One region of the Lysinibacillus canaveralius genome, then DNA from elsewhere that is predicted to be linked to it. Evidence: riboswitches for the same ligand, from Rfam matches in the RefSeq annotation. Region 1 holds a riboswitch; each other region holds the start of a gene.
The links. Region 1 has a riboswitch for thiamine pyrophosphate ahead of thiC (phosphomethylpyrimidine synthase ThiC). Riboswitches for the same ligand answer to the same signal wherever they lie in the genome.
Positions count from the first base shown of each region.

Region 2: linked by a shared signal. The riboswitch ahead of AA0Y26_RS11390 (3-oxoacyl-ACP reductase) and the one ahead of thiC (phosphomethylpyrimidine synthase ThiC) in region 1 are both predicted to bind thiamine pyrophosphate.
Region 3: linked by a shared signal. The riboswitch ahead of AA0Y26_RS12470 (thiamine phosphate synthase) and the one ahead of thiC (phosphomethylpyrimidine synthase ThiC) in region 1 are both predicted to bind thiamine pyrophosphate.
Region 4: linked by a shared signal. The riboswitch ahead of thiW (energy coupling factor transporter S component ThiW) and the one ahead of thiC (phosphomethylpyrimidine synthase ThiC) in region 1 are both predicted to bind thiamine pyrophosphate.

Region 1 is NZ_CP154840.1:1,622,125-1,629,980, reverse strand. It holds gene AA0Y26_RS08110 (amidohydrolase family protein) at 1-658, opposite strand, end outside; gene AA0Y26_RS08105 (hypothetical protein) at 823-1,425, opposite strand; gene AA0Y26_RS08100 (DUF2750 domain-containing protein) at 1,667-2,044, opposite strand; gene AA0Y26_RS08095 (hypothetical protein) at 2,700-2,909, opposite strand; gene AA0Y26_RS08090 (YdeI/OmpD-associated family protein) at 3,374-4,003, opposite strand; gene thiC (phosphomethylpyrimidine synthase ThiC) at 4,173-5,957, opposite strand; TPP riboswitch at 6,192-6,306, opposite strand; gene AA0Y26_RS08080 (pentapeptide repeat-containing protein) at 6,411-6,962, opposite strand; gene AA0Y26_RS08075 (hypothetical protein) at 7,125-7,460, opposite strand; gene AA0Y26_RS08070 (MarR family winged helix-turn-helix transcriptional regulator) at 7,785-7,856, opposite strand, start outside.
Region 2 is NZ_CP154840.1:2,252,079-2,259,934, forward strand. It holds gene ptsP (phosphoenolpyruvate--protein phosphotransferase) at 1-64, shown strand, start outside; partial or broken gene AA0Y26_RS11375 (CAP domain-containing protein) at 479-607, opposite strand; partial or broken gene AA0Y26_RS11380 (GNAT family N-acetyltransferase) at 740-1,069, shown strand; gene AA0Y26_RS11385 (MFS transporter) at 1,223-2,413, shown strand; gene AA0Y26_RS11390 (3-oxoacyl-ACP reductase) at 2,814-3,575, opposite strand; TPP riboswitch at 3,767-3,865, opposite strand; TPP riboswitch at 3,922-4,019, opposite strand; gene AA0Y26_RS11395 (hypothetical protein) at 4,244-4,483, opposite strand; gene AA0Y26_RS11400 (N-acetyltransferase family protein) at 4,763-4,954, opposite strand; gene AA0Y26_RS11405 (NAD(P)-binding domain-containing protein) at 5,249-6,136, opposite strand; gene AA0Y26_RS11410 (NAD(P)-binding domain-containing protein) at 6,263-6,544, opposite strand; gene arsC (arsenate reductase (thioredoxin)) at 6,627-7,046, opposite strand; gene AA0Y26_RS11420 (arsenic transporter) at 7,060-7,856, opposite strand, start outside.
Region 3 is NZ_CP154840.1:2,456,305-2,464,160, reverse strand. It holds gene AA0Y26_RS12485 (DUF2339 domain-containing protein) at 1-1,838, shown strand, start outside; gene AA0Y26_RS12480 (YozE family protein) at 2,346-2,561, shown strand; gene deoD (purine-nucleoside phosphorylase) at 2,682-3,389, shown strand; TPP riboswitch at 3,925-4,022, shown strand; TPP riboswitch at 4,131-4,240, shown strand; gene AA0Y26_RS12470 (thiamine phosphate synthase) at 4,342-4,950, shown strand; gene thiO (glycine oxidase ThiO) at 4,934-6,040, shown strand; gene thiS (sulfur carrier protein ThiS) at 6,048-6,242, shown strand; gene AA0Y26_RS12455 (thiazole synthase) at 6,246-7,013, shown strand; gene AA0Y26_RS12450 (ThiF family adenylyltransferase) at 7,010-7,856, shown strand, end outside.
Region 4 is NZ_CP154840.1:4,067,206-4,075,061, reverse strand. It holds rRNA gene AA0Y26_RS20535 (16S ribosomal RNA) at 1-298, shown strand, start outside; rRNA gene AA0Y26_RS20530 (23S ribosomal RNA) at 576-3,504, shown strand; rRNA gene rrf (5S ribosomal RNA) at 3,636-3,751, shown strand; TPP riboswitch at 4,413-4,502, shown strand; gene thiW (energy coupling factor transporter S component ThiW) at 4,553-5,053, shown strand; tRNA gene AA0Y26_RS20515 (tRNA-Asp) at 5,142-5,217, shown strand; gene AA0Y26_RS20510 (hypothetical protein) at 5,595-5,975, shown strand; gene tsaE (tRNA (adenosine(37)-N6)-threonylcarbamoyltransferase complex ATPase subunit type 1 TsaE) at 6,140-6,592, shown strand; gene tsaB (tRNA (adenosine(37)-N6)-threonylcarbamoyltransferase complex dimerization subunit type 1 TsaB) at 6,589-7,293, shown strand; gene rimI (ribosomal protein S18-alanine N-acetyltransferase) at 7,308-7,736, shown strand; gene tsaD (tRNA (adenosine(37)-N6)-threonylcarbamoyltransferase complex transferase subunit TsaD) at 7,729-7,856, shown strand, end outside.

The DNA.
Region 1 (7,856 bases):
CATGCTGCTCAGCTTTCATGGACCATTCGGGGAATATTGCCTGGACAACACCCGAACAATGCTCATTCCATTGAATCCCAATATTAGCTGCATCAATAGCGTTTACTGAAGTGGAATGAAGTAAGTCACAGCTTACCTCTTTGTTATATTTTTTCGCTTCATCAACTACTGCTTCCATCACTTTCTTCTTTAGCCAGCCGTACACCTTTATAAAATCTGCACCCTCTTCAACCTGCCTTCGCACTTCCTGGCGGGCTTCATTCTCATCATCCGTATTAAGGTTATATGGGCTTGTATCGCCCCATAGCCCAGGAGGACCATCAATCATACGATCTGCAGAAATGACACGCGGATGGATAGCTTGTGGATTATCAACCATTAAATTCGCCAACTCAATAACACTACCTGCTGTATTACGGACCGTTGTAATACCCGATGCGGTGAAAAACGGTGAAAAATTGTGCTTAATGTGTACGTGCATATCGAGTAGCCCTGGAATAATCCATTTACCTTCACAGTCCAGCACTTCATATGTATCTAATACGGCAATATTTTCTGCTACTTGCATGATATGTGAACCTATCACTAAAATATCCTTTTTGCTAAAAATACCTGTCTCTATATCGAGTACGTTACCACCTCTTAATAATTTACACATGTTCATCCCCCTTGAGTCATTCGCTGAATTCCAATAGAATTTTAGATATTTTACATTTCAAGTAAATAGATAAAGGGGCCTTTCAAGACTTGTAAACCTTGAAAGGTCTCTTCCCTTTAAGGAACGTTTTCTTTAGCACCAGAAATTTGTAAGCTTCTTTTGTTTTACATACTGAATTCAAATCCCGTTGGTTTTCCGAAAGGTTCCTCAAATTCTTTAAATACTAATGTATATTTGGAACGATCATCAGGTAAGGCAGGCGACACAACATACTTGTAAGACATATGCTCACCGGACCCGGAGCTCCTTGCGAGCCGGCAGTTATAAATTATTTCTGGCGCTTCTACCGAAAGTTCAAAATGCTGATAGTGCCGGTGAAGCACTTTCTCCATTTCAACCGGCTTATTTTCGTCCATATGTAAATGAACGACACTGGCATTTTCAAATTGTTGTACAAATGTGAGCGTATAAAACTTTTCCTTTTTCTCAAACGTCTTTAACAGCGGGATATTTTTTACAAATCCTTCTGGCTCTACCTGTGGTTTATACATTTCTTCATTTAAGAAATTATGAAACAGACTGTTTAAAAAGTCTTCGTAGAAATCAAATTTTTCTGCCCAAGAAGCAATCAGCTGTTTCGTAGGAAAACCAGGATTTTCATCCGACAGGTCCTTTCGCTTTTTGATAAGGGTACATATTTCCTCATCGACCGCTTCAATCCGCTTATCATAGTGGTCTGTAGGTGGTACAAAACGTACGTAACGCATCTGTTTATCCTCCAATATAGTAATGATAAATTCACCTTAGCATAAAATGGTAAATTATATCAAAACAAACACAGCAGTTCATTTTCCTCGTTCGGGGACGCGCCTAGTCTGACAAGCTTTTTCAAGCCAGGCTGGATAAAACTTATCAGAAAAACATAAAGACAAAGCCAATTATCGGCTTTGTCTTTACTCTGAAACGACTGCCAGGGCAGCCGTTTAGTTATATATAGATTTCCTGGCGTTATTGCTTTTCAATAGTACGCAGCATTTCCTTTATTTCCTCGCGGGTCTGAGTAATCGTATCATGGCCATTTGGAAAGATCGCTGCCGCGCCGCCGTCCTTTTCTATCCGGACAAGTAAATCGTCTACAAAGGACGAAAGTGTTATATTGAACGCCTCATATGGCTCATCTATTTTTTCAGCCACCGTTTCCGCGAAGCTTCGGCTTGGCCACACAGGAAGTAAAAATGGATAGTCGGCTTTATCCTCAAACATTAGTAAATCACCAGCTTTGTCCCGTAATAGCCATACATGTTCGTCCACTGTGACCATTCCATAGAAATAAACAAGTCGTTTCTCAGCAGATCGGCTTAAAATAAAACGTTGCATTAATTTCATCTGTAGCAGTCCTTTATGTCAGTATTCTAAAAATTATAGTAAAAAACAGACGAAAACACCATTTTCATTTATATACATGAATTTTTCTCTTTGTGTATTGTACCTCGACTGTTTTAATAAAAGACCCACAGCTTTATACATTTCAAACACGCTCAGTTATTGAATTTATTTTATGGATTTAGCTCTCCATTTTATTTCATTATGCATCTCTTGACCTTTAGATATTCAAGTCACGACTCCTCATCGATATCCGCTTGTTCGATTGAAAAGTATACAGACTTTTATATCTCTACAGCTAATTATCTAATTACATATCACTTACCCTCCTACTTCTACGCTGATTATGACGTAGAATTGATAAGAGGTGTTCCAAATGAAGAAATATCGAAAAAAGAAATCAATGCATTTATCCTTTTTCATCCAAATACGTTAATGCTTTATAAAGAATGGGCGCGAAACGGATTATTTGCAGTACAAAAGAATTGCCGTAACCATAGAATCTATACATAGGGATAGTATGGGAAATTAATAGGAATCCGCATGTTATAAAGTGCGCGTTTTTTCATAAAGTTTCTTTGCTCCATATAAAAAAAACCAGAAAAATCATGTTCATGATTTTTCTGGTTTTCGGCCATTAATGACCAAGCTTATACTGTTAACGCGACGCTTTTGGCGGCTGACACACGTCACATTTACGCTGGTTGTTATTTTTAAATTTTGTAAATGTTTTTTCAAAATTGCTTCCACATGCACATTTAAAAAGCAGCTTTTGGGAAAAACCGTGATATTCTGTCGTTAGCAGTTTGCTATCCGAATTTTTCTCCACAAATTCTATAATTTTACCGATTGTCCATCGTTTATTCATTCTTACACCTCCATGTATTAACGCAAGGCGGAGGCTCTTCTTGGCATCCGTTCAATTATAAGTCAAAACTATAATCACCTTAAGCTCCTCATTATAGCATGTGCTAATGCACAAGTGAACAAACGTAAAGTATCTATTTTTAAAAAAGCGTATAAAAAATATAAATCGATCTATACTAGTACTGATTCCACTTCAAATCCAATGACTTAGGAGGGTTAACCCGATGAGTGCGAATGATCGTTAACTCAAAAGGACAATCAAATACTAATACTGAATGAGCGAAAGCGTGATTTTCTTAAGACCATCTTAAGATACAATGCGGAAGCGAGGCAGTGTGTCATGGATAACAAAATGTAAGTGTAATCAGACCCGGAATACTTATTCCGGGTTTTTCATTTTGCCGATGCTCCTTTTAATCCTTAATGAAACATCCCTTCTTGTAGTAACCATACCAAAGGGCACAATTACTTTTGTGCCTTCCGAAAATGTTCCTTCGTTTTATAACCCTGTGATAATAACTGTGCCATTTCTGCTAAACGCTGCTGCTGTGTTTCTTCTCTCTTCGCACTGAATACATAGCGGGCCCAATCCTTTTGATAACCAGGTGTAAGTGATTCAAATAATGCTAGTCCTTCTTTTTGGTCCGCTAAATATGCTGTAAGCTTCGGGATATCTGCTACATAATCGCCTACTCGTTGGCTTGCCGCTGTACGTTTTGTCTTTTTTGTCTGCTTCTTAAGCGATAAAATCGAATACGTTTCATCTAATGACTGCAAACTTGCAAATTTGATGGGGCTTCCAAAGACATATTTTTCTTCATCCATATCAAATGCCGGGAAAATATCATCTCTGCCAATATAAGAATCAAATTGCTTATTGCCTTTTTTCGGATAAAGGAGGAAAAGATATGCCCCTTCCTGCAGTTGATCCTCTTGAATAATTTGGCGTACAACGCCTGCCATTTCCTCTACCGAATATACAAAGGCTAAAATCCGGTCAAACGGCGCAGTCTTTGTTGAAACTACCGGAAATTCTGCTGGTGCATTAATAACACGGGTCGCTAAATCTCCTGTTAGCTTAAATTTCTTTTCCATCTCCATCATCTCCTGAATAAACCTTATCTGAACAATCCTTTTACTTTCGTAATGAATTTCAAAATAAGTATAAACAAAGCGAGGGGTAGATGATAGAGAGAATACGCAAATAGATTACAAAAACTTATTTTCCATCATTCTCAATACACCATCGAATAAAGTACGATTGCTATTGATACAGTTTCCCGCCAGCCTCTTTGAATTGTTGTGCCTTCTCCTTCAGTCCCTCTTCAATCATTTTCTGAGTTTCTAGTTCGTTTTCTTTTACCTGGTTCCGAATATCGTGGGAGATCCTCATACTGCAAAACTTCGGTCCGCACATCGAACAAAAATGCGCTACCTTCGCCCCTTCAGCAGGCAGCGTCTCATCATGATATTCCATAGCCCGTTCAGGATCTAATGATAAGTTGAACTGGTCGCGCCAGCGGAATTCGAAACGGGCTTTCGATAATGCATCATCTCTTTTTTGTGCACCCGGATGCCCTTTTGCTAAATCTGCGGCATGTGCGGCAATTTTGTAAGTGATGACCCCTTCTCGCACATCATTCCGGTTCGGTAAGCCTAAATGTTCCTTTGGTGTCACATAGCACAGCATCGCCGTCCCGTACCAACCGATCATTGCAGCACCGATTGCCGATGTTATATGGTCATAGCCCGGTGCGATATCCGTTGTAAGAGGGCCTAGTGTGTAGAACGGTGCCTCCTGGCAAATTTCCAATTGCTTATCCATATTTTCTTTTATGAGATGCATCGGCACATGACCCGGTCCTTCAATCATCACTTGTACATCATGTTTCCAGGCAATCTTTGTTAGTTCACCAAGTGTTTCAAGCTCCGCAAACTGTGCTTCATCATTTGCATCATGAATGGAGCCCGGCCGCAAGCCGTCGCCAAGGGAAAACGCCACATCATAAGCTTTCATAATTTCACATATTTCTTCAAAGTGCGTATAAAGGAAGCTTTCTTCGTGGTGAGCTAAGCACCACTGTGCCATAATCGACCCGCCCCGGGATACAATACCTGTTAAACGGTTGGCTGTTAACGGGATATAACGCAGAAGCACTCCCGCATGAATTGTGAAGTAATCCACCCCTTGCTCTGCTTGTTCGATTAATGTATCACGATAAACCTCCCATGTGAGATTTTCTGCTATCCCATTTACTTTTTCAAGCGCTTGATAAATCGGCACGGTACCAACCGGAACAGCAGCGTTTCGAATAATCCATTCCCGTGTTGTGTGAATGTTTTTCCCTGTCGAAAGGTCCATCATTGTATCCGCTCCCCAACGTGTCGCCCAAAGCATTTTTTCAACCTCTTCCTCGATCGTAGAGGACACAGCTGAATTGCCGATGTTCGCATTAATTTTGACATGAAAATTGCGTCCTATAATCATCGGCTCCAGCTCGGGGTGATTAATATTGGAAGGGATAATGGCGCGTCCTCTTGCTACTTCACTTCGAACAAATTCAGGGTCCATATTTTCGCGGATTGCAATGAACTCCATTTCAGGTGTAATGATTCCCCTCTTTGCATAATGCAGCTGTGTGACATTGTTCCCTGCTTTCGCTCTTAATGGTTTACGTTTTAAAGCAGGAAATGCCTTTTCAGTAGCACGCGGGTCATTGTTACTTTTATAGCCGTTGTCTTCAGGCTTGATTTGACGCCCTTCATACGCTTCAACGTCTCCCCGCTCAAGAATCCATTTCTCTCTGAGAGCAGGCAGCCCCTTTGTAAAATCCGCTGAATAGTGAGGGTCGGTATAAGGACCGCTTGTATCATACACACGAACCGGCGGATTCTCCTGTTCTCCTGCTGCTCCAGTGGTCGCACTTAGCTTGATTTCCCGCATCGGCACGTTCAGATCAGCTCTTGAACCTGTTACATATACTTTTTTGCTTGATGGAAAGGATGACATAGCGGCAATGCTTGCTTTGTTAAATGAAGTAGTTGACATAAAAATCTCTCCCTTTAAAAGTATTAGGGGACGAGACCCAGAACAAAGTGGCAAAGGGAAACAAACTATACATGATGCGAATCACCGCAGTTAACTTAAACAGCGTCTATATTTCTACTAACAAAAAGTGTTACTCCTTTTTTACTTTCTGCTCAGTAAGAAGCTGTTACACAATAAAAAAGCTGAATCCATCTATAAAAATGGACCCAGCGTACATGTAATCGTTTGCTAATACATGAAGAACACTAACTTCCCTACGCTGGCATGATCCAGATCAGGTCCAAAGGGTCAAGAAACTTCACAGCGTTTCCCTCTCAGCCCAACTCATTGGACTCCCCTAGTTATTACTATTGAGTTGCAAGTTTAGTATACAGGAAGTGTTATGAAAATAAAAGAATATTTTCTAACTATTTTGTATAATAAGACGTTCCAGCCGCTATATGCCCTGAATGCTTATTCTCGTATTTCGATTCCGAGCATCATGGCAAATAATGCAGCCTGCCCCGGGGCAATTTTGCAGCCTTGTACCTGCTTCAGGTCAACATGCAGCACCTCAAATATCGACTGACTGAAATCAAGTCCCTTTAACGTAGTTTCCTCAAAGCTCGCATCATTCAAATCACACGAATCCCATTGCAGCCCGTTATGCCGTACGTGATAAAAATCCGTTCCCTGCATCGTACAGTGGGAAAATTTCGTTTGGTTAAACGTGGATTCCGCAAAAACAGCATAATTGGCAAAACACTGCGTGAAATTCGTTTCTTGAAAATGCCCTTCGGCAAAGCTTGTTCCTACCAGCTTGCAATTCACGAAGTTTGTACGGTAGAAATAGCCGCCTTCCCACTTGCTGTTCGATAAGTCACAATGTTTGAACAAGACATCCGATACATCAAACTTTGAAAAATCACATGCCTGAAATACACAATGTTCAAAAACAACGTTCGATAGGCTGTATTTTTCAAGCCTCCATTCATCCACTACTTCGTGGCGGATCACACATTCCATTACTTCCTCAGCTTTAAAAGCGTCTGAAATTGTTACTTGCGGATATTCATCATATCGTGTAATACTGAACCTCTCCTAACTTTCTAAAAAACACGCTGTAAAAGTAGTGTTTCATAAAGTATTCACTTCATTCATATATCTTGCAGCAGTTGGGATAGACTGCTAGTTTAGTAATTGGTCCGTCATCCCAAACAAGAATGCACATACAAAAATACTCATAAGGACCCCTATCAGCACAGTAAGAAAGACAGCCAGCTTAAAGTATCCTCCGCTCTGATTGAACTCTTCTGTTTCTCTCATATAAAAATAAAAACTTGGCAGCAGCAATAAAATCCCTACTCCTGTCTGCCATGACCAGGATACGTCCGCTTCCATACTCGCTTCAGTGAATAGAAGCACGAAGATACCGAACAGCATACCGTAGCTATAATATTTCGCAAAATGATAAAAGGTAAATAAACGAGCTCTTTCCCTTTCGATCCGTTCTTTTCGTGACAAAATAATTACTCCTTCTAATGCTTTTCATAGATGTAGAAATCTCTTTCTTCTATTAAAAATATACTATACTAATACTGAAATTTCCCGACTAATTTAATTAAACCGTCAAGCAGGCTGTAAAAACACTTGTTATTTATCTTTCATTTACCTATGCCTATCTGTTCTTGCCTGGATATATCGATAATAAGCGCATGTACCATTTTTATTGTGTAATTCTACATTTCAGCCGCCTTCCCCTTTATACAAAAAACATCTTCCAATCTACTTTTGGCTTACTGCCGTAAGTAAACGTAAAGATGTTTTAAGCGTCTAGAATGCTCCATTTCACAAAGCTTCCGCATTTTTGTTTAATCGGTTTATCAGCCCCGCCAGCTGCCCGATTTCCTCTGGTGTGAA
Region 2 (7,856 bases), 630 kb from region 1:
AGAAAAGTTACAGCAAACATTACAGCAATCTACCGCAGAAGGCATACGCGCTATTTGGCACTAAACAAATCAAACCCATCCAGGTACAGTTCCCTTGTACCTGGATGGGTTTTCTATTTCACGAGCAATTGGTATGGTTTCCAAATAAAAATATGGGGTATTTTACGCCGAGTAAGGATATTGCTCGCTAATGATTTCTTGGCGAATCATGGCTTTACGTTGTTCGTTTGTAGACACGGCTTCACACCCCATCTTTCGTCATTTTCTGTTTTATTATAAGAATAGTAACCGGCCGCCATATTTTTTATTATCTTTATTCCTCTTCGTAAATAAATCTACGGAACGTAATCAATAAGGTTGCATATTTTTCCTACAATACAATTGTGTCGATTTCTATACAAAATATACAAAAGTTAGGCTGCTTAACGCCAATAGAATTTGGTCGCCAAGTAGCCTAATAGTGATGTTTTCTGTTTGTTTATAATTGAATAAATTGTTGTGTCCAATAATAGCCATCTTCAACAAAACCTACACCAATATGTGTGTAATTTGCATTCATAATGTTTTGATAGTGTCCTGGTGATACCATCCAGGCTTGTACTACTTGGTTAGAAGGTGTATTTACAGGTGCCTCTACTTATTGGGAGTTTGAAGGTGCTTTTGTATTATTGTTATTTGTTACCGGTGTAGCTTTTTTGCTGGTGCTTTAGGTGCATTAACCTCTTTTTCTACTTTATTAGAGATTATAGGTCATATTCCTCTATATAAATTAAAAGTTGTAGTTGGTGCAGGCAGTAGAAATTTTGGCCCTTGCTCCCTTTTCTGTTACGCCTGAGTAGCAGAAAAAGGAATTGGGAGTCAATTAATATATGCTGCGTAAAAAAACGCCAAAGAGCTTGGTAATCACTCAGTAATTGTTTTAGGTCATAAAGATTATTATCAGAAGTTTTGTTTTAAACGTGCTAGCTTGTGGAATATACAAGCCCCAATTGAAGTGCCTGATGTAGTAATTAAAGCTCTCGAAAATATGCAAGGTGTCATTCATTACTCGAAAGCTTTCCTAGAGTAAAGCTTTGATTATAAAAAAGAGGTTGTCCAAAACTACGGATTGCCTCTTTTTTATTTAAATAAAGGATTTTTCTAAAAATAATTTAGTGGTATGATGGTTAAGTTTGCATCTACTCTATGACACAATTCCATTTATCGAAGAAAAGAGGTATTTATGCAGCCCACAAAATTATCTAAGCAACATTGGTTGCTCATTTTCACACTTACTTTATTAACATTTGTTCTTGGGACAAGCGAATTTATTATTGTCGGCATATTAACCGATATTTCTTCAAGTCTTCATATACCAAATGCAAAAGCAGGTACACTCGTTTCGGCGTTTGCCATTACCTTTGCCATCGCAACACCAATAGTGATGTCAGCAACAAGTCATTTTCCGAAGCGTAAATGGATGTTATTTTTAATAGGTTCTTTCATCGTATTAAATGCTTTGTGCGTAATTTCAACAAGTTATATGATGCTGCTTGTACTTCGAATTATAAAAGCGATTGTAACAGGCGTATTAATTTCCTTAGCTATGATTGTTGCAAGTGAAACTATGCCCATCGAAAAGCGTGGAATTGCGATATCATTCATTTTCGGTGGTTTTACACTAGCAAATGTCGTTGGTGTGCCACTTGGTACTATTATTTCCGATTGGTACGGCTGGAATGCCACTTTTATGTTTACTACTTTGCTAGGTGGTTTGGCATTTTTGACATCCTATTTCGTCTTGCCCCATAAGCTTAGCCAAATACGCAGTTCGATACGAGACCAATTTTCTTTATTGACTAAGCCAAGGATTTTAATGGCCTTTTTCATTCCTGCTCTCGGGTTTGGTGCAACTTATACGGTCTTTACTTTCCTTGTTCCTATTTTGAAAGGAATGGAAGTACCAAGTCAGTCAATTAGTTTAATCTTATTTGGATACGGATTTATCTCGATATTCAGTAATATCCTTGCCGGTAAGATTGCCGGCTTTAATGCAATTGGTCGGCTTCGATTTGTTTTTCTCATACAAGCTGTTGTTCTAACAAGTTTATATTGGACTTCAAATCATTATGTATTAGGAATGGTTAACATTGGTATGATGTCGTTAACAGCCATCCTTTTAACAACATCTACTCAGCTTTATTTAATTGACCTCGCTGGCATTTATCAGCCTAAAGCAACAGGACTTGCTGCTTCACTAATGCCAGTAGCAAGTAACTTAGGTATCGCATTTGGATCTGCACTCGGCGGATTTGTATACTATCAAGGTAATTTAATGGATGTAGCATGGGTTGGCGGGATCGTTGCAGTCTGTGCAAGTGTACTAACGTTCATTAGTTATTATTTAGACCTGAAACAAAAGAAATTAGCATAAATCCTGTTGAAAAAAGTATTAGGAACATATAGTTGTTCCCTAATACTTTTTTATGATTAGGTATACCGTTACTCCTATTAATTAGCGGTTCCTCATATGATTAGTATCATAGTGTATGTTCATTTTGATTTTATTCAAGCCCTTATCAATTTTGAAAATTAACGTATGAAAAAGCAGAGGATATAATCGCAGCTGCAAAACGTAACCCATTTCAGTCAACCCTTTTTCATAGCCTGCTTGTCAATCTGAATATATAGATTTACTTCAAGCATACCACCAACAGCTTTCTACGTTGGAGCGTGAGATTGATCAGTTAGCGGTACAACTTGAAGAATATAAACTACTCCAAACAATTCCCGGTGTAGGTGAAAAAATCGCTGCAACGATTTTTTCTGAAATCCTAATCCATAACAAGACCACCATCAACGACTAAATTTTGCCCAGTGATAGCACATCCCCAAGGTGATGCAAAGAATAAAGCCACGTCTGCTAACTCTTTTGGTGTTGTCACTCTTTGTAACGGTGTTGCAGCTTCAATCATTTGAAATACTTCTGCTGTCGTAACTTTACTCGCATCCGTTTGTTTTAAGAGTCCGCCAGACATCATATTGACTGTAATGCCATACGCACCTAACTCTTTGGCCATGTTACGTGTAAATCCGAGCAATGCTGCTTTAGCTGTTGTATATTCATGATAAGCTACTACGGGATGCTGAAATAAATTTGTCCCAATATTTATAATTCGACCAAATCCCAGGTCCTTCATATCCTGAACACATGCTTGAATACTATTCAAAGCACCCTTAATCGTTCCTTCAAATTGCTTATTGTAATCAGTCCATTGAAGGTCAAACACATTTTTTTGCGAAAGTGGATTAAATTCGAAATCAATCAACGCATTATTGACTATGGTTGTAATCGGCGTATGAAAATGTTGCTTTGCTGTTTCGACCAGTTGCTGCACTTCTTGTTGATTGCGTATATCTGCTTGTAAAGCGATAACCTGAGGACCCAAACTTTGCGCTAAACGCGTTGCTTTTTCCTCGCTTTTATAATAATTCAGTACGACATTAGCCCCCTCCTTAACAAAAGCTTTAACGAGTTCTTCTCCAACGCCTCTACTTGCACCTGTAACTAAAACGGTTTGTTCATGTAGTTTCATTATAATTTCCCCTTACTTAATTTTTGTAAAGTTGTTTGGGACCCGGAATTTTGTAAAGAACGGAAACGACAGTAAAGATATCTGCACCTTTTCGAACTTTTTACAAAACCCCATACAGTTTCCTCCTCACTAGATAGACGTAAGTGCAAAAAAACGTCCCTATTAATATAGAGACGCCCAAAAAAGTGTATACTACACCTATAATTGCTCCCTACGTCAGTGTTAACTGTCAGGTTCTAAGGGTCAGGTTTTAACCTTCTCAACACAACTGTGTCCCCCTGCAATTAAAGTATTTGCATAAGAAAAGCTCCACGTAAATTACGCGGAGCCATAGTAAGTACAGGAAAATAATATGTACTTTGCTCCCTACGTCCGTATTAACGGTCAGGTTCTAAGGGTCAGGTTTTACCTTCTCAACACAACTGTGTCCCCCTGCAAATGCATTTAATTAGCTTGATTCTATCAAAGTTCGCTGTTATTAACAAGTACATTTTAAACTTAAATACTACATCCTTACAAGCAGCCAACAATTGTCCCAATCAATCGTTTGTAACCTTTCATAAGAGAGATATTAATAATATAACTCTATACCAGAAAGTCAAGCACTTGTCCTAAATCACTTAAAGTTTAAAAGGATATACTGTTCCATGCTCAGACTAACACTAATATTAATTTCGTAATTTTTTTATAAAAGTGTAACGATCCGCACTTACAAAACTACAGTCAGGAACTAAAGGGGCATTGCGAAGCTTTAAAGCAAATTTATTCAAAATTGGTGTAATCTCAGCACGTCTACTCTCATCGATAGCATATTCTAAACCATATTTATAAATATCGGGTTTAATTTCTACTGTCTGCTCAGCATACTTAGGGTTATACTTAATTATCTTGAATTGTTGCTGCTCCAAAGTAAAACCCCTATCAGATTCTACTTAGAAATAAGTATATTCCTATCAATTCCATGTATTTACCTGCATAATTTCACCTTTTATTTCTAATTAACTATCAAAGCACACGTATAGGTAAATATCTCGTCTATCATCCTGCATGTTAACACTTAAAAAGCTAGTCAACCAGCCGCTTCTCCATCAACACTGTGTTATACCAGGAGCCGTCTCGTTATGCAATTTTTTCACGAACGCCTACGAAACGAAATCCGGCTTTTTCGTGTACTCTAATGGCTTGCACTATTTTTCTAGAAAAATGGATGATTGAAGCATCCTGTAACCTGATTTTCTGCATTCTTCACAAAGAGCTTCCAATAAAATACTGCTAACCCCTTTTCCAGAAACAGATTGCCTGATGTAAATACTTATTTCTGCAACACCTTTGTATACTTCACGCACTGAAATGGGCGTAACAGATATCCACCCTTGCACAGCCCCATTCTCTTCGTAGACAACCCGCAAACCTTTATCAAATTTTATATCCCATTTTGCTGGTGTTGGTGCGATTGTTTCAAAGGTTGATCAACCCGTATTCATCCCTTCCTGATAAATAGCAACAACAATCTCTATATCTTGATTCGCCATTTTCCGAATCATTTTGTTCCTCCTATAAAAGCGACTTCCGTTAAGGAAACCGCCTTATTTTGTAAATCATAAAGAATGATCTTTTACTTAAAAGACTAGTTGTGTATGCAACCCTTCTGCAAGCTCTACCCAATACCTTTCCTAGCAACAACCGCCTATACCGCTGTAACAGACACCCGTTTCCGGCAGACTGAGCTGTACGTTTCTTGCAGCTTCTATATCACCAGCTAAATAAGCGACAACTGAACGAACTTGCTCATAGCCTGTTGCCATCAAAAATGTAGGTGCGCGTCCATATGATTTTGCCCCCACTATATAAAAATTCTGTTCAGGCTGACGCAATTCCTTTTCACCATGCGGAGGTACACTGCCACAGCTATGCTCATTCGGATCGATAAGCGGCGCTAAAGCCGGTACTGCTTCAGTAATAGCATCCGCCTGGTAGCGCAGTTCACGGTGCATGTCAAAAGTCGGCCGGCTTCCTGTATTGACTACTAGTCGATCAAATGATTCAAGTACTTTATTTTCACCTTTCAGTACAATACCGTCCTGTTCATAAACCGTTTGAATACGAAAAGATGTCTCTACTTGTACAATCCCTTTTTGCACATATCCAGCAATGCGTACACCTAATTCTCCACGCGCAGCCAGTTCATCGTTAGAGCCGCCCCCGTAGGCATCTTCCACACGAAGTTTCCGTAGAATCCACGTAATAACAGTATCGGGGTGTTTTTCTTTTACGGCTACTAAATTTAATAAAGAATGAATTGCCGAATGACCGCCGCCCACCACAGCTATTCGTTTATTCGCATAAAGTGTATGGTTTTCATCAACATCCGGAATATGATAGTCAATACGGTCAGCCAGCTTTTTCTCCGAGGTCAGCCATACACCATTGCTTAACGCAGGATTCGGATTACCCCAAGTGCCTGTAGCATCTATTACCGCACTTGCCTTCATCTGCTTTGTACCACAGCAAGTATTTACATGCAGGATAAATGGTTTATTCTCACGATTTACCGATTTCATACGATCCGTTTCCTCGCGTGTTATGGCTTCTACACGATGGTTTGTGTAAATTTGTTTTTCAAGCAGCTGAGCAAGCGGTGCTAAATAAAGCTCAATCAGTTCCCTTCCTGAAGGGATGCGGTCATTTTACGGAGATTGCCAATCTGTTTGTTCCAGTAATATGCGTGCAGCAGAATCGATATTATATTTCCAAGGAGAAAACAATGTTACATACTGCCATGAACGAACATGAGCAGCAAGCTCTCCTGCCTCCACTACAAAGAACGGAATATTACGATGTTTTAAATGAGCTGCTGCTGCTAATCCGACTGGACCTGCCCCGATAACTGCCACAGGCAATGTTGTTTCACAGCATGCAGTACTCGGCTTACAGCAAGCCGCAGATTGGTTAATAATATTGAATTCCATTTTCTTTCCCTCCAAATTTGTTTTTTTATATAAGCATTTGATTATATATAAGAGGTAAAAAAATCAAGAGACGAGCTCCTGATTAATTACCTGTATGACTAAATTGTTCTACACGTTTACTAATTTCATCACGTGCCCGCTGGAATACAAGCCACTTTTCTTCATCTGACCCGGTCGCTTTTGCCGGATTAACAAATCCCCAATGCTCACGGCGAATATGCGGTGGTGTCATTGGACATTTATCTGCTGCATCTCCGCACAACGTAACAATGAAATCCGCTTGAAGAAATGTGTCATAATCAATCCTATCTGATGTTTGGCTGGATATATCAATGCCCAGCTCTTTCATTGCTTTTATAGCAAGCCGATTGACGCCATGTGCCTCTATACCTGCACTCTTCACTTCCCACTCATCACGTAAATCCTCTTTTCCAAAGCCTTCTGCCATTTGACTGCGGCAAGAGTTCCCTGTGCATAAGAAATAGATCAACTTTTTAGATATGTTTTATCTCCCTTTAAAGAATCAAAAGTGTTATGTAAAGCCCGATCAATGTAACAAACAATATTGGAATCGTCAGGATAATACCGGTTTTAAAGTACGTGCCCCATGATATTTTCATGCCTTTTTGACTTAATACATGGAGCCAAACAAGTGTCGCAAGTGAACCAATCGGTGTAATTTTCGGCCCTAAATCAGATCCAATGACATTCGCGTAAATAAGCGCTTCACGCAGCACCCCTGAGGTATTCGTTTCCGCAATAGCTAAAGCGTTTACCATAACGGTTGGCATATTGTTCATAACAGAAGATAAAAATGCCGCAATAAAGCCCATTGAAATCGTTCCGATAAATAGTCCTTGATCAGCTGTGTAGTTAATGACACCTGCTAATGCCTCTGTCAGTCCTGCATTACCCAGTCCGTAGACAACCACATACATACCGATCGAGAAGAAAACGATATTCCACGGTGCACCTTTGATCACTGTTGAAGTATTGACTACCGGGCTTCTTCGTGCCATCAGCAAGAAGAAAATAGCGATGATTCCGGCGATGAATGAAAGCGGAATTGCTGTCCATTCACTTGAAAAGTAACCAATGACAAGGATACCTAGGATAACCCATGATAAGCGGAACATTTTTTCATCTTTAATCGCTTCACGGGGTTTCTTTAACATCGTCACATCATATGTGCGCGGTATTGATTTATTAAAGTACAGCAGCAACACGGTAACTGTGGCAATAAGTGAAAAGATATTCGGCAGGATCATATGAATGGCATACTCCACAAAGCCAATTCCAAAAAAGTCCGCAG
Region 3 (7,856 bases), 830 kb from region 1:
AGCTTGTTGCTATATTGCCAAAAGTGTTTATGTTTATTTTTGTGCTAGGTGTTTTATGGGGGCTGAAATTAATAAGTGATTATGGTATGTTGACGGACGGAATGAAAATAATTCTTTCGTATGCAGCTTCGATAGGGCTTGCGGGCTTGGCATACCTCTTAGAAAAGAAGAAGAAAAGTGTACGTGCGATGCACACAGCGCTATACGGCGGCTCGTTTGCAGTCGGTGTACTGGCAACAGCGGCGGCAGTATTAATTTACGGTGTTATGTCCACATTGCCTGCCTTATTTATTGCCCTTGCCTATATTGTATACGGTATTTTCTTATGTTACTGGAAAGGCAGCGAGGGGCTGACGATTTTTGTTATGTTTACCTCTCTTCTACTTCCGTACTTACTTGAATATATGGAGTTTGATTCACTACTTGTAATTGGCTTTGTTGTCATTCTCTTCATTGCCATTCAGGTCGTGCTGAAGAAGCATCGCCAGTGGATTGCACTATATATTACAGCCTTATTTACCGGACTGTCCACTTTGGTTCTTTATGTGATGGGGGAAGGAGACTCCTGGGTATATCCATTTGGATGGCTGCTTGTTGTCATGACATTTTTTGCAGGCTGGATTCTCACAAAAGAAGAGAGAAAATGGCCGAAAATTCAAGCAGGGCTATTGTATAGTTTCGGAATTTTAGGTGTTACATTTTTGCATGTCTTCTCTGGGACAGAGATAGAAAAGATGATTTTCTTTACTCTGGTAATAGCGTTAACAGCTGCTGTCGCCTTTTGGATGAAGCAGCGAGGCGAGCACAATTTAACTGATATTTTTGCAGCTATAGCGATAATCGGTGCTGTAAACGGTCTACTTGCGTGGGAGCTGGATGGTGATTGGAGGACGTTTATCATCTTAACAACAGCTGTGGTCGGTATTTTACTAGGAGTCCGAATTCAAGCACCTGTGATGAAAATTACAAATACAGCGATTTTAGCTATTTCGACATTTTTCATTTACGTCGGCTTCCAAGTAGCTGAATCATTTGAAATATGTCTGCACCTGCTAGCGATCATATACTTCATCGCAGCGATTTATAGCAGTGAGAAGGCAAAAGCGGAGTCGTTTCTTTCTGTGGGACTTAAGAAAATTTATTGGCAAGAAATCACAAGAATTGCGACGTTCTGGATGATCATCCTATTTATCGCCAAGATAGATACATTTTATCTCTCTGACAGCTATACAATGTACTTCACCATTTCCTTTATTGCACTAAGCTGTGCAGCTGTTCTAGTAGCGCCGCGGAAAATTGCAGGTGCAGGACTGCCAGCGCTGCTTCTTGGAATCATGAGCTTTTGTACATTGATTGTATGGACCTCCGTTTCGATCTATGATGAAGTCCTTTTGCAGGTCGCGATGCATCTTATCTACATGGGGGTCTGGGGTGCCCTCATCCTAGATCTTTATTATAAAGGGGTTATTTATAATCGATATGAAAAATATCTGCAGCCTCGATTTGAGCAGCTGCTGATTACAGGATGGCTTGTTATGCTCGTCAACTTATGGAATATGGCATATTTCATTTCAGAAATGGGTTATTTACCTGACTTTTTATATGTCATATTTACAACATGTCTATTATTCGCTTTTGCAGCCGGTTTTATATTATCGGGCAGAATACAGAAAATGGACTTAATGATCAAAACAGGGTTTGTCTTGTTGATTCTCGCTATTGGAAAGCTTATTTTCTTCGACCTTTCGTCGCTTGATTTGTTAGTACGGGCGGTTGTCTTCCTTGTAATTGGTGCAATCGGTTTACTATTGTCTAATAGATTGTTGAAAAAAGAATAGAAGATTAATCTCTTCCATTTATTTTAGGAAATCAGTTTGACATAACAAAGAAGTTACAAATAGTATATCTGATAGATATTATAACCAGGTACAATGCCAGGCTTCTATGGCTGCAAAATAGTGAACCCGCTGCTGTTAATGCGGAAGCAAAATAATAACAGGAAGTAGAGTATTAAATAAAGTATAAAAGACCTCGCGTTTGGGGTCTTTTTTATTTTTCGTTGGCAGGAAACACCTGAGAGTTAAGAAGAAGCAGGGGATGGATGATAGCGAATAGTTCAGCATAGCAGCAGAACAACGGAAGCAGCGTAATGCAGATTCTTCATTTATAAAAATTTGTCTTCCTTTTCTTAGTTTTTATAAAAAGATTTCAAGGTCCAAAAGTATAAATATCCCTATTCTTATTTTTCCTTTTAGAAAGTTTGGGTATATAGCATATACCATGTGAATAGTTATTGACAAAACATGAATTCCTAAGTTCAATTAAAAAGAAAGTGAGGAGAGAGGATGAAATCATTCTACCATTTCGTATTAACCTATAGAGGGGCAAGAGATGAAAAAGGACGTTTTGCAGAAGCTGTATTTAATGATCCGGCCTTTCCAAAAGCGGCTGAGGATTTTGACGAATTGACGGCTTATATTGAGATGCAGGCACATGAGGAGATGTCCACTTCTGTATTTGATGAATTATGGGACTTATATGCAACAAAATATCAATTATAGGAAGCATGAGAAGGAATTAACAAACTACTCTAACTTTTCAAAGCAAGACGTCTAACGATTGCATCAAACAGGAAAACGAAGTATCATTAACTTGAAAATAACTGAAATGAGGGACTATTTATGAGTATCCATATTGCTGCTAAACAAGGCGAAATCGCTGATATCGTATTACTTCCAGGAGATCCGCTTCGTGCGAAATTCATCGCAGAAACATTTTTGGAAGATGTAACATGCTACAACGAAGTGCGTAACATGTTTGGATATACAGGTACATACAAAGGTCGCCGTGTATCTGTGCAAGGGACAGGTATGGGTGTACCTTCTATCTCGATCTATGCAACGGAACTTATGCAAGAATACGGTGTACAAAAATTAATCCGTGTTGGTACATGCGGTGCGATTCAAAAAGACGTAAAAGTGCGTGACGTTATTTTAGCACAAGCGGCTTCTACAGATTCACGCTTAAACCAAGTGATCTGGGGCGGCGGTATTGACTTTGCTCCAACTGCTGACTTCGATCTACTTCATAAAGCATACAATGCTGGTAAAGAAGCGGGCTTGAACTTGAAAGTGGGGAACATCTTCACTGCCGACATGTTCTATTCAGATGAAGAACAAAATGAAAAGCTTGCGAAATATGGCGTATTAGCAGTTGAAATGGAAGCTGCAGCACTATATACACTAGCAGCGAAGTTTGGACGTCAAGCATTAGCAGTACTGACTGTTTCTGACCACATTATTACTGGTGAGGTAACATCTTCTGAAGAGCGTCAAACAACGTTCAAAGACATGATGGTTGTAGCGCTTGAAGCTGCGATTCAAGAGTAGGAATACCAAGGGTTTGGTATTTGGTACTTTTTAACAAGTGCCCATAGTATGATTTGAGAAGTGCCTGACAGGTAAAAACTTGTCGGGTGCTTTTTTAGTTTAACGAATCAAATAGTGAGGTTGCGTTTTCCTTTTGTTCAATTGACAAAGGCATTTAGTGAGTCTGGGGGGTTAATACAAATTCACAACAATTGGCGGGATTGCAAAATTTAGATGATGTGTGAGCGGTGCTAGAGGTTTTTTATGGAGTTATGCTACGTTTTATCATAGCTGACTGTTGCTTTTATGATACAAGAGGGTTTAGATACAACACAATAGGCTTGAAGTAAAAGAAATACTTGTTTTTTATTGAATTGGTTGGTTGTTATTTGAGGTACATGAGAAAGATGAGAAAAGAAACTTGTTCATATAATTCAAAGTGAATCAACGCTAACGATTAAAAACCTTTTATCCCGCTTGGATCTAATGAATAATTCATACGATTCAAAAAATTATTGCATTTAACCATTTTTATCAGTACAATAAAAACAATTCAATGAATTTGCAGGGGGACGCGTGTGTGTTGAGAAGGTAAAACCTGACCCTTAGAACCTGACAGTTAATACTGGCGTAGGGAGCGATGAGTACATACATATGCACTTTTTAGGCATCTCTACTTTTGTAGTGGTGCCTTTATTACGCCTCAATATGAAGGGGAATGATGATATTCAGCAAACGGCAGATAGCCTATAAATTGAAAATGAATTTTACTAGGGGATCCCTTGATAAGGGCTGAGACGAAAGTAGGTACTTTTAAACCCTCATAACCTGATCAGATTTGTATCTGCGTAGGGAAGTAGCGGATGTTTATGTTTTGTGTGCCTTTGTGCATATGTTGCATTCAAACAGAACCACTTTCCTTTTGGGAGAGTGGTTTTTTGTTGCTTAAAATCAATAAAGGGAGCATGTAAATATGAAGCTAATGGCTGTAACAGATGATTGCCAGTCGGTTTTGGAGTTAGCGCAGGAAATAATTCAAATCCAGTATAGTGTTGATTTTATTCAAATACGCGAAAAGTCAAAGACGGTAAAGGAAGTGATGGCGCTGCTTGAATATTTGGACGAGGGAGGTGTGCCAAAAGAGAAACTCATCATCAATGATCGGTTGGATATTGCTTTGTGCAGCGGTATCCAAACAGTGCATTTACCAGAAAAGGGGCTGCCTGTGCAACAGGTAAAAGAGCGATTTCCGCATCTTCATGTAGGGAAATCTGTTCATGATTATGAGGGAGCTAAGGAGGCGGAGCGACAAGGAGCTGATTATGTGCTATACGGACATTGCTTTGAAACGAATAGCAAAAAAGGAAAGGCCCCAAACGGTCTTACCCCCATTATTGAAATGAAAGGGAGTTTAAAGATTCCCGTCTATGCGATTGGTGGTATTCAGGTAAATCGGCTCCAGGCATTGCGGGACGTGCAGGCAGATGGCATTGCGGTGATGTCGGGTATTTTTTCAGCCCATCGTCCAGTTGCTGAAGCAGAGCATTTTAGGGAGGCCATTCAATATGCAAAAAAGCTATGAGGTAGCCGTGATTGGCGGCGGGATTATTGGCAGTGCTATTGCTTACTATTTAGCGAAGGAGCAGGTCGATGTAGCCGTGCTAGAGGAAGGTCAGATTGGTTTAAAAGCGACAAGCGCAGCAGCCGGCATGCTCGGTGCCCATTCGGAATTGGAGGATGAGGTGAAAGCCTTTTTCTCTTTTGCGAGGTATAGTCAGTCTCTTTATTCCGTGTTAAAGGAAGAATTATACGAGCAGAGCGGGATTGACTTAGGTTTTAGGAAAGGGGGGATTTTAAAGCTTGCATTTTCTGAGCGTGACAAAGAAAAATTAGCAATGGTACTTGCACAGCCTACGGTGACATGGCTTGAACCAGAGGAAGTAAGAAATCTAGAGCAAGAAGTTACCCCGGATATCTTAGGTGCAGCTTATATTGAAGAGGATATAAATGTGTTGCCGGCGCGTGTATGCCAAGCCTTCGCAAAAGGTGCTCAGCTGTATGGTGCATCAATTGTAGAGCATACAAAGGTGTTGCATATTAAAAAACAGCAGGATCTGTTTGAAATTGAAACGACAAAGGAGCTTTTCAAAGCAAAGCGTATTGTCATTGCCAGTGGTGTGTGGAGTACTCCGTTCTTTCGGCAGCTTGGGTTACAGCACGAAATGATACCAGTCAAAGGGGAATGTATAGCTGTTGAGAGTGCCAATTTTGTTTTAAAGCACACGATTTTTCATGATAAATATTATATTGTGCCAAGAAATAATGGGGAGCTGGTCATTGGCGCTACGATGCAGGAAAATGACTGGTCAGAGCAAGTAAGCTTAAATGGGGTAGAGACTTTAATTCAAAAGGCGAAGGCACTATTCCCTGCGATTGGCCAGATGAATATAAAGGCTAGTTGGTCAGGGCTTCGGCCACAAACGTTTAATCAAAAGCCCTTCATCGGATTTCACCCAGAGGATAATGCAATTTTGTTTGCAACTGGACATTATCGTAATGGTGTGCTGCTAGCTCCGGCAACAGGCGAGATGATTGCCAGTCTTATTTTAAGAAAGGATATGAAACAAGAATGGGTGGAGGAATTTCAAGTAGGCGGCCCATTTAGGAGGTGAGAAAGGGATGTCTATTACGGTAAATGGCAAGCAAGTTGAGCTGTTTGAAAGCGTTCAACAATTGTTGGCGCATTATAGCTTAGAAAATCGCATCGTTGTCGTTGAAGTAAATCGGGATATTGTGATGAAAGAAGACTATGCAACGACTCGCCTATCACATGGCGATGTAGTGGAAATTGTTCATTTTGTTGGAGGAGGATGAAGTATGTTAAAAATTGCAGATCGTACATATCATTCAAGGCTTTTATTAGGTACGGGGAAATATCCATCATTTGAGGTACAGAAAAAAGCGGTAGAAGTATCGCAGGCAGAAATTTTAACGTTTGCTGTAAGAAGAATGAATATTTTTTCAGCGGAGCAGCCTAATTTTTTGGAGCAGCTCGATTTAACAAATTATACGCTGCTCCCCAATACAGCAGGAGCGAAGACCGCTGAGGAGGCGGTACGTATTGCGAAGCTCGCGAAGGCGTCAGGGTTATGTGACATGATTAAAGTGGAGGTCATCGGAGATCAGCGTACGCTATTACCAGACCCGATTGAAACATTAAAGGCATCCGAAAAGCTTCTTGCGGAAGGGTTTATTGTCTTACCATATACATCGGATGACGTCGTGCTAGCGAAGCGTCTTGAAAATCTTGGTGTTCATGCCATTATGCCTGGCGCGTCACCGATTGGATCGGGGAAAGGGCTTGTGAATCCGTTGAACTTAAAGTTTATCGTGGAACAGTCAGAAATTCCGGTTATAGTAGATGCAGGGATTGGCTCACCTAAGGATGCTGCCTATGCAATGGAACTAGGAGCGGATGCAGTATTACTTAATACAGCAGTATCCGGGGCAAAGGATCCGGTGAAAATGGCAGAGGCAATGAAGCTGGCTATCGATGCAGGAAGGTTAGGCTTTGAGGCGGGCAGAATAGAGGAAAAAGAATATGCGACAGCGAGCAGTCCAACAATAGGAATGATGACACTTTGAACAATCGCTATGCAAGACAAGCATTATTTTTAGGGGAAAACACACAGCAGCGTATTCAGCAGGCGAAGGTTTTAATCATTGGTGCAGGGGCACTTGGCTCAGCTAGTGCTGAAATGCTGGCGAGGGCTGGTGCTGGGAAACTAACGATTGTCGATCGAGATTATGTTGAATGGAGCAATTTGCAACGGCAACAGCTTTATATAGAGACGGATGTTCATCAGAATTTACCAAAAGCAATTGCTGCTGAAAAAAGATTAGCACAAATAAATAGTGAAACTACTATTTCAGGTATTGTGGAAGATGTACATGGGCTAAATATTGAGGAATTAATGAAAAGTCATACCATTGTCGTCGATGCAACCGATAATTTTGAAACAAGCTTAATGATTAATGATGCGGCAATGAAGCAAGGCATCCCGTACATATTTGGTGCTTGTGTCGGGAGCTACGGCCTAGCATTGCCTATTATTCCAGGGAAAACACCATGCTTACATTGTTTGCTGGAACATCTACCACTTGATACAATGACCTGCGATACAGTTGGGATCATTAGTCCAATCGTGCAAGTTATTGCTGCTTTTCAAGTGACGCATGTATTGAAATGGCTTGCAGGAAAAACAATGGCACCCATCGTCCAATCAATAGATCTGTGGAAAGGGGAGAGAGCTGAAATTAATGTGGCAAAGCTTAAAAATCCACATTGTCTAACCTGTGGAGAAAAACCAATCTATCCGTTTCTCCAATTTGAAAATCAAATGAAAACACATGTACTTTGCGGGCGTGATGCAGTTCAGCTAAGACCCGGTCTCGTGCAAGAGTATTCACTAGAACAGCTAGCGAGCA
Region 4 (7,856 bases), 2.1 Mb from region 1:
GGTACAAACGGTTGCCAACCCGCGAGGGGGAGCTAATCCGATAAAACCGTTCTCAGTTCGGATTGTAGGCTGCAACTCGCCTACATGAAGCCGGAATCGCTAGTAATCGCGGATCAGCATGCCGCGGTGAATACGTTCCCGGGCCTTGTACACACCGCCCGTCACACCACGAGAGTTTGTAACACCCGAAGTCGGTGAGGTAACCTTTTGGAGCCAGCCGCCGAAGGTGGGATAGATGATTGGGGTGAAGTCGTAACAAGGTAGCCGTATCGGAAGGTGCGGCTGGATCACCTCCTTTCTAAGGATATTTTTCGGAAGTATATCACACGGTGATATACGTTAACGTTCTTGCTGTTCAGTTTTGAAAGTTCATACTTTCAAAACTTGCTCCTGCGGTTACTCGTCGCAAATGTGCGAAGAAGTAGACACAGGTAGCGCACTTGTTCTTTGAAAACTGGATAAAACGACATTGAAAGCAAACACAAATTTCTATCTTTAAATAGATATGAGTCAAACAAGTCAAGCAATTGACGTGTAAACTGAAGTCTAACTCTTCGAGTTAGCGTTAACTTATTGGTTAAGTTAATAAGGGCGCACGGTGGATGCCTTGGCACTAGGAGTCGATGAAGGACGGCACTAACACCGATATGCCTCGGGGAGCTGTAAGTAAGCTTTGATCCGGGGATTTCCGAATGGGGGAACCCACTGCGTTTAATCGCGCAGTACTTTCGCGTGAATTCATAGCGCGTTAGAGACAGACCCAGGGAACTGAAACATCTAAGTACCTGGAGGAAGAGAAAGAAAATTCGATTCCCTGAGTAGCGGCGAGCGAAACGGGAAGAGCCCAAACCAAGAGGCTTGCCTCTTGGGGTTGTAGGACACTCTATACGGAGTTACAAAGGAATGATTTAGGCGAAGCGACTTGGAAAGGTCCGCCAGAGCAGGTAAAAGCCCTGTAGCCAAAAAGTCATTCCCTCCAGAGTGGATCCTGAGTACGGCGGAACACGTGAAATTCCGTCGGAATCCGGGAGGACCATCTCCCAAGGCTAAATACTACCTAGTGACCGATAGTGAACCAGTACCGTGAGGGAAAGGTGAAAAGCACCCCGGGAGGGGAGTGAAAGAGAACCTGAAACCGTGTGCCTACAAGTAGTTAGAGCCCGTTAATGGGTGATAGCGTGCCTTTTGTAGAATGAACCGGCGAGTTACGATTACGTGCGAGGTTAAGTTGAGAAGACGGAGCCGCAGCGAAAGCGAGTCTGAATAGGGCGAAATAGTACGTGGTCGTAGACCCGAAACCAGGTGATCTACCCATGTCCAGGGTGAAGGTGAGGTAACACTTACTGGAGGCCCGAACCCACGCACGTTGAAAAGTGCGGGGATGAGGTGTGGGTAGCGGAGAAATTCCAATCGAACCTGGAGATAGCTGGTTCTCTCCGAAATAGCTTTAGGGCTAGCCTCGTGATTGAGAATACCGGAGGTAGAGCACTGTTTGGACTAGGGGGGCATCTCGCTTTACCGAATTCAGACAAACTCCGAATGCCGGATATTTATACACGGGAGTCAGACTGCGAGTGATAAGATCCGTAGTCAAAAGGGAAACAGCCCAGACCACCAGCTAAGGTCCCAAAGTAATCGTTAAGTGGAAAAGGATGTGGCGTTGCTTAGACAACCAGGATGTTGGCTTAGAAGCAGCCATCATTTAAAGAGTGCGTAATAGCTCACTGGTCGAGTGACGCTGCGCCGAAAATGTATCGGGGCTAAACGATTCACCGAAGCTGTGGATTGACATCTTTGATGTCAGTGGTAGGAGAGCGTTCTAACTGCGTTGAAGTCAGACCGGAAGGACTGGTGGAGCGGTTAGAAGTGAGAATGCCGGTATGAGTAGCGAAAGACGGGTGAGAATCCCGTCCACCGTATGACTAAGGTTTCCTGAGGAAGGCTCGTCCGCTCAGGGTTAGTCGGGACCTAAGCCGAGGCCGATAGGCGTAGGCGATGGACAACAGGTTGATATTCCTGTACTACCTCCCCACCGTTTGAGAAATGGGGGGACGCAGTAGGGTAGGGTAAGCAGAGCGTTGGTTGTCTCTGTTCAAGCAGTAAGGCGTGTGTGTAGGCAAATCCGCACACTGTAACGTTGAGCTGTGATGACGAGTCCGTATGGACGAAGTTCCTGATCTCACACTGCCAAGAAAAGCCTCTATCGAGGTGGGAGGTACCCGTACCGCAAACCGACACAGGTAGTCGAGGAGAGAATCCTAAGGTGTGCGAGAGAACTCTCGTTAAGGAACTCGGCAAAATGACCCCGTAACTTCGGGAGAAGGGGTGCTCTGGTAGGGTGAAAGCCCGAGAGAGCCGCAGTGAATAGGCCCAGGCGACTGTTTAGCAAAAACACAGGTCTCTGCAAAACCGTAAGGTGACGTATAGGGGCTGACGCCTGCCCGGTGCTGGAAGGTTAAGAGGAGCGGTTAGCGCAAGCGAAGCTGTGAATTGAAGCCCCAGTAAACGGCGGCCGTAACTATAACGGTCCTAAGGTAGCGAAATTCCTTGTCGGGTAAGTTCCGACCCGCACGAAAGGCGTAACGATCTGGGCACTGTCTCAACGAGAGACTCGGTGAAATTATAGTACCTGTGAAGATGCAGGTTACCCGCGACAGGACGGAAAGACCCCGTGGAGCTTTACTGTAGTTTGATATTGAATTTTGGTACAACTTGTACAGGATAGGTAGGAGCCAGAGAGCCCGGAGCGCCAGCTTCGGAGGAGGCGTCGGTGGGATACTACCCTGGTTGTATTGAAATTCTAACCCATGCCCCTTATCGGGGCAGGAGACAGTGTCAGACGGACAGTTTGACTGGGGCGGTCGCCTCCTAAAAGGTAACGGAGGCGCCCAAAGGTTCCCTCAGAATGGTTGGAAATCATTCGTAGAGTGTAAAGGCACAAGGGAGCTTGACTGCGAGACCTACAAGTCGAGCAGGGTCGAAAGACGGGCTTAGTGATCCGGTGGTTCCGCATGGAAGGGCCATCGCTCAACGGATAAAAGCTACCCCGGGGATAACAGGCTTATCTCCCCCAAGAGTCCACATCGACGGGGAGGTTTGGCACCTCGATGTCGGCTCATCGCATCCTGGGGCTGTAGTCGGTCCCAAGGGTTGGGCTGTTCGCCCATTAAAGCGGTACGCGAGCTGGGTTCAGAACGTCGTGAGACAGTTCGGTCCCTATCCGTCGTGGGCGTAGGAAATTTGAGAGGAGCTGTCCTTAGTACGAGAGGACCGGGATGGACATACCGCTGGTGTACCAGTTGTTCTGCCAAGGGCATCGCTGGGTAGCTATGTATGGACGGGATAAGTGCTGAAAGCATCTAAGCATGAAGCCCCCCTCAAGATGAGATTTCCCATTACGCAAGTAAGTAAGACCCCTGAAAGACGATCAGGTAGATAGGTTCGAGGTGGAAGTATGGCGACATATGGAGCTGACGAATACTAATCGGTCGAGGACTTAACCAAATTTTGTGTGCTGCACAATGAAACGTTTATCCAGTTTTGAAAGAACAAACTTCTTTCAGTTATATAAAGGAACTTCTGCTACAAGCGCAACATCGTGTTGCAGCACAGAAGTCAGCACATCCATGTGCAAGTCTAGTGATGATGGCAGAGAGGCCACACCCGTTCCCATACCGAACACGGAAGTTAAGCTCTCTAGCGCCGATGGTAGTTGGGGGCTTCCCCCTGTGAGAGTAGGACATCGCTGGGCAACAAGACTCAACCTGTAGAGGTTGAGTTTTTTTATTGCCAAAAAAGCTCCCAACCACCAAACACCGAAGGTGAGATCGGCGCGCAAACCGAAGGATTCATTTTATGTAAGGAAATCAAAGAATACGATACGAATTTCCCAGAGCAGTGGGAGGACCAAGAAGAACAAGGAAACAAGGGAACGAAAGAAGGAACGTACTCGGTACGTGACTGAAAGAGTAAGCGCAGATGACGCCGTCATTCGCCGGTCATCGCGCTGCGAAGGTAGCGTCGATGGTAGTTGGAGGCGCCCCTGTGAGAGTAGGACATCGCTGGGCAACAAGACTCAACCTGTAGAGGTTGAGTTTTTTTATTGCCAAAAAAGCTCCCAACCACCAAACACCGAAGGTGAGATCGGCGCGCAAACCGAAGGATTCATTTTATGTAAGGAAATCAAAGAATACGATACGAATTCACCTGAGCAGTGGGAGGGCGCTCCTGTGAGAGTAGGACATCGCTGGGCAACAAAAAACAATTTTAGACATAAGCAGAGGGGTTTTTGTTCGAAGGAGATAAATTAATAAAACTATAGTTTTCCTCAATAGTAGAATATTATATGAAAACTATAATAAAGAAGAGATGGATAACCGCTACCATTTAAAACTACTATCTATTATAATAAAAAAGACTACTAGGGGCGCCTTAGAGGCTGAGAAGTACCCTTTGAACCTGATCTAGTTAACACTAGCGTAGGAAAGTAGCTTGACGCATCCTTTTGGGGGTCTTGGGGCTATTTTAGTAGTTCACTACAAAACCAAAGGAGATGAGTCCAATAAAAAAACTAAGAAAGTTAACGTATACAGCTATCATAAGTGCTATTGTTGCTGTAAGCAGTACGATTGTCTACATTCCGGTAGGGTTTGCTAAGATTTTTCCTGTCCAGCATCTAGCCAATATTTTGACTGCAGTATTAGTAGGTCCTTATTATGCGGTTGTTCAAGCATTGGTAGCTTCTACAATTCGTAACATTATGGGAACAGGGAGCTTGTTTGCGTTTCCTGGAAGTATGATAGGTGCTTTATTAGCAGGGATTGTTTACTCAAAAACAAAAAATCTAACATTTACTGCACTCGGTGAAGTTATTGGTACAGGGATTTTTGGCGCTATGGCGGCTTATCCTGTTGCCGTGCTTATTTTAGGGCAGGAGGCTACATTATTTGGTCTTGTACCAGCCTTTATAATGAGCTCATTTGCCGGTGCTGCTTTTGCGTTCTTTTTATTAAAGGTACTAGAACGGAATCATGTATTAAAAAAAGTAATATAATTAAGGGTTAAAATATAGTAAAATATCTATAAAAAAATATTGCGTATTGAAAGCAGGCATGTTAAGATAATTTATGTCTTTAACAAATGGTCCCGTGGTGTAGCGGTTAACATGCCTGCCTGTCACGCAGGAGATCGCCGGTTCGATCCCGGTCGGGACCGCCATTTAGGTTTTTGTAAGAAATAATCTTACAAGAGCTTTTTTTATTTACTAATACTATTTAAGGTTAATGCGTACAATAGGAGAGATCTTATTGTACGCTTTTTATTTTCCCGAAAATCATTTGTTATTCAAATCATCATTACTCTAGTAGTTCATAAATAAAAAGGCATAGAGTTACTTATTTATGAAAAGGGAAAAGCAGGAGAAAGTTTGCTTCTTTTTAATAAACATTAACTAATAATAGCTTAAAATAAGCTTTTATTCTCATAAAATTATTATCTTAATGTGTTAAAATGCTAGAATGATAATAAGTTTGTTTCTATTTTAAAATAATAGGGTAAAACTATATTTGAAAAGATAGTAGGTGGGGGTGCCGGTTATGACATACGGACGAATTGCTCCAATGATTATCGTTCTGTTGTCGGCTATCGTTTTGTTTGGGTGCTCTTCTAATAAAATGATCAATATAGAAGATTCAAATACGTATGCATGGCAGAAATATATGAATGAGGATGAATTTAACCAGTTAAAAGAAGGTATGTCTTATATGGAAGTAGTAGAGGTGGCAAGAGGCCCGGGTGAACAGGTAGATGACAATAAATATATATGGCAAGATGAATTGCTGATTACTCAGGCATATGAAATTGAATTTAAAGAGGATAAGTTGATAGGTAAAAAAATTATTCAAAAACGGGGCGAATCAACTCGGGATTTACCCGCCGAGAAGAAATCAGACGATCAAGAAGAAAATACAAAATAACGCCTATATTGTAAAGGACACTTCACTTGTTAAGGAATTTAACAAGTGAAGTGTTTTCTTTTGCACTTTAACAAAAGTCATCTTCTATCCGATGAGGTACTACCCTTTGAACATTTACCATGCTTACAGTAAACTAGTAGTAATGTACTTTGGAGGATTAAAACATGGTATTTGAAAAATATATAACATCAGTTGAAGAAACACAGGCATTAGCCCATCGTTTAGCAGCACTTCTTGAGCCTCAGACTACTATTACACTTGAAGGTGATTTAGGAGCAGGCAAGACAACCTTTACACAGGCATTGGCAAAAGGTCTGGGAATTACGCGTACAGTAAACAGTCCTACTTTTACTATTATGAAGCAATATAATGGACGTCTGCCGTTGAATCACCTTGATGTCTACCGTTTAGCAGACAGTGATGAGGATCTTGGCTGGGATGAAATTTTTTATGGGGATGCAGTAACGGTTGTAGAGTGGGCTCATTTAATTGAAGATGAGCTGCCCAAAGAGCGCTTAAGTGTGGAAATCAGCCGGATTAGTGAAACAGAGCGGAAATTTATATTTAAACCGGTGGGCGAACAATACGTCCAACTGTGTGAGGAGCTACTAAAATGATTTGGTTAGGAATTGATACAGCAAATGCCCCTCTTTCTGTGGCGATTGTAAAAGAGGGACGAGTATTGGCAGAAACAGTCCAAAATATTAAAATTACGCACTCTGTAGGTGCAATGCCTGCCGTAGAGGAGCTATTTGCCAAGGCAAACATAACGCCTTCCCAAATAGATGCAGTAGCCGTGTCAGAAGGACCCGGTTCATATACAGGAGTACGTATTGGTGTAACAATTGCCAAGACACTTGCTTGGACGCTGAAGAAACCTTTAGTAGGAGTATCGAGCCTGCAGGCATTGGCTGCCAATGCCAAACTTTTTAATGGAGTTATCTGTCCATTATTTGATGCAAGACGCCAGCATGTTTATGCGGCTGCCTATCGTGGCGAATTGTTAAATGAAGTAATTCATGATCATCATGATCATATCGATGGGTTGTTAGAAACGCTGCAGGCATTAAATGAAAACGTGTTATTTATCGGTACAGATGTAGAAGTATTCTGGGACCGTATCAAGGAGAGACTTGGAGATAAGGCTATCCGAGCTTCTTATACACTTGATCTGCCGCGTGCTGCAGAACTTATTGCGCTTGCAGAGGATCGGGAGTTGCCGTCTATAGAAGCGGTTCACCATTTTGTACCGCAGTATCGCCGTATTGCAGAGGCGGAAGCAAATTGGATTAAGGAACAGAAGAAGGTGGCCGAGTGATTACGTATCGTAGAATGACAGCAGCCGATGTAGATGCTGTCTATGCAATTGAGTTGGCAACTTTTCCAACACCGTGGACGCTCGATTCCTTTCATTATGAAATGCGTGAGAATCAGTATGCACATTATATAGTGGCAGAAGATGAAACGGAAATCATCGGATTTTGTGGTATGTGGCTTGTAATCGATGCTGCACAAATTACAAATGTAGCCGTTGTAGAGTCGGCACGAGGTAAGGGAATAGGAGAAGCATTGATGAAGGAAGCTATCCGTGTTGCACGTGAAGCCGAGATGGAGGTTATGAGCTTGGAAGTGCGAGTGACGAATGTGGTAGCACAAAACCTTTATCGAAAATTAGGTTTTCAAAATGGGGGCATTCGGAAAGGGTATTATACGGATAACGGGGAAGATGCTCTTGTAATGTGGGTGAATATAAATGAGTAAATATATACTGGCAATTGAAACAAGCTGTGATGAAACAGCAGCAAGCATTATAAAAGATGGTACAGAGATTATTTCAAATGTTGTATCATCACAAATAGATAGTCATAAGCGTTTTGGAGG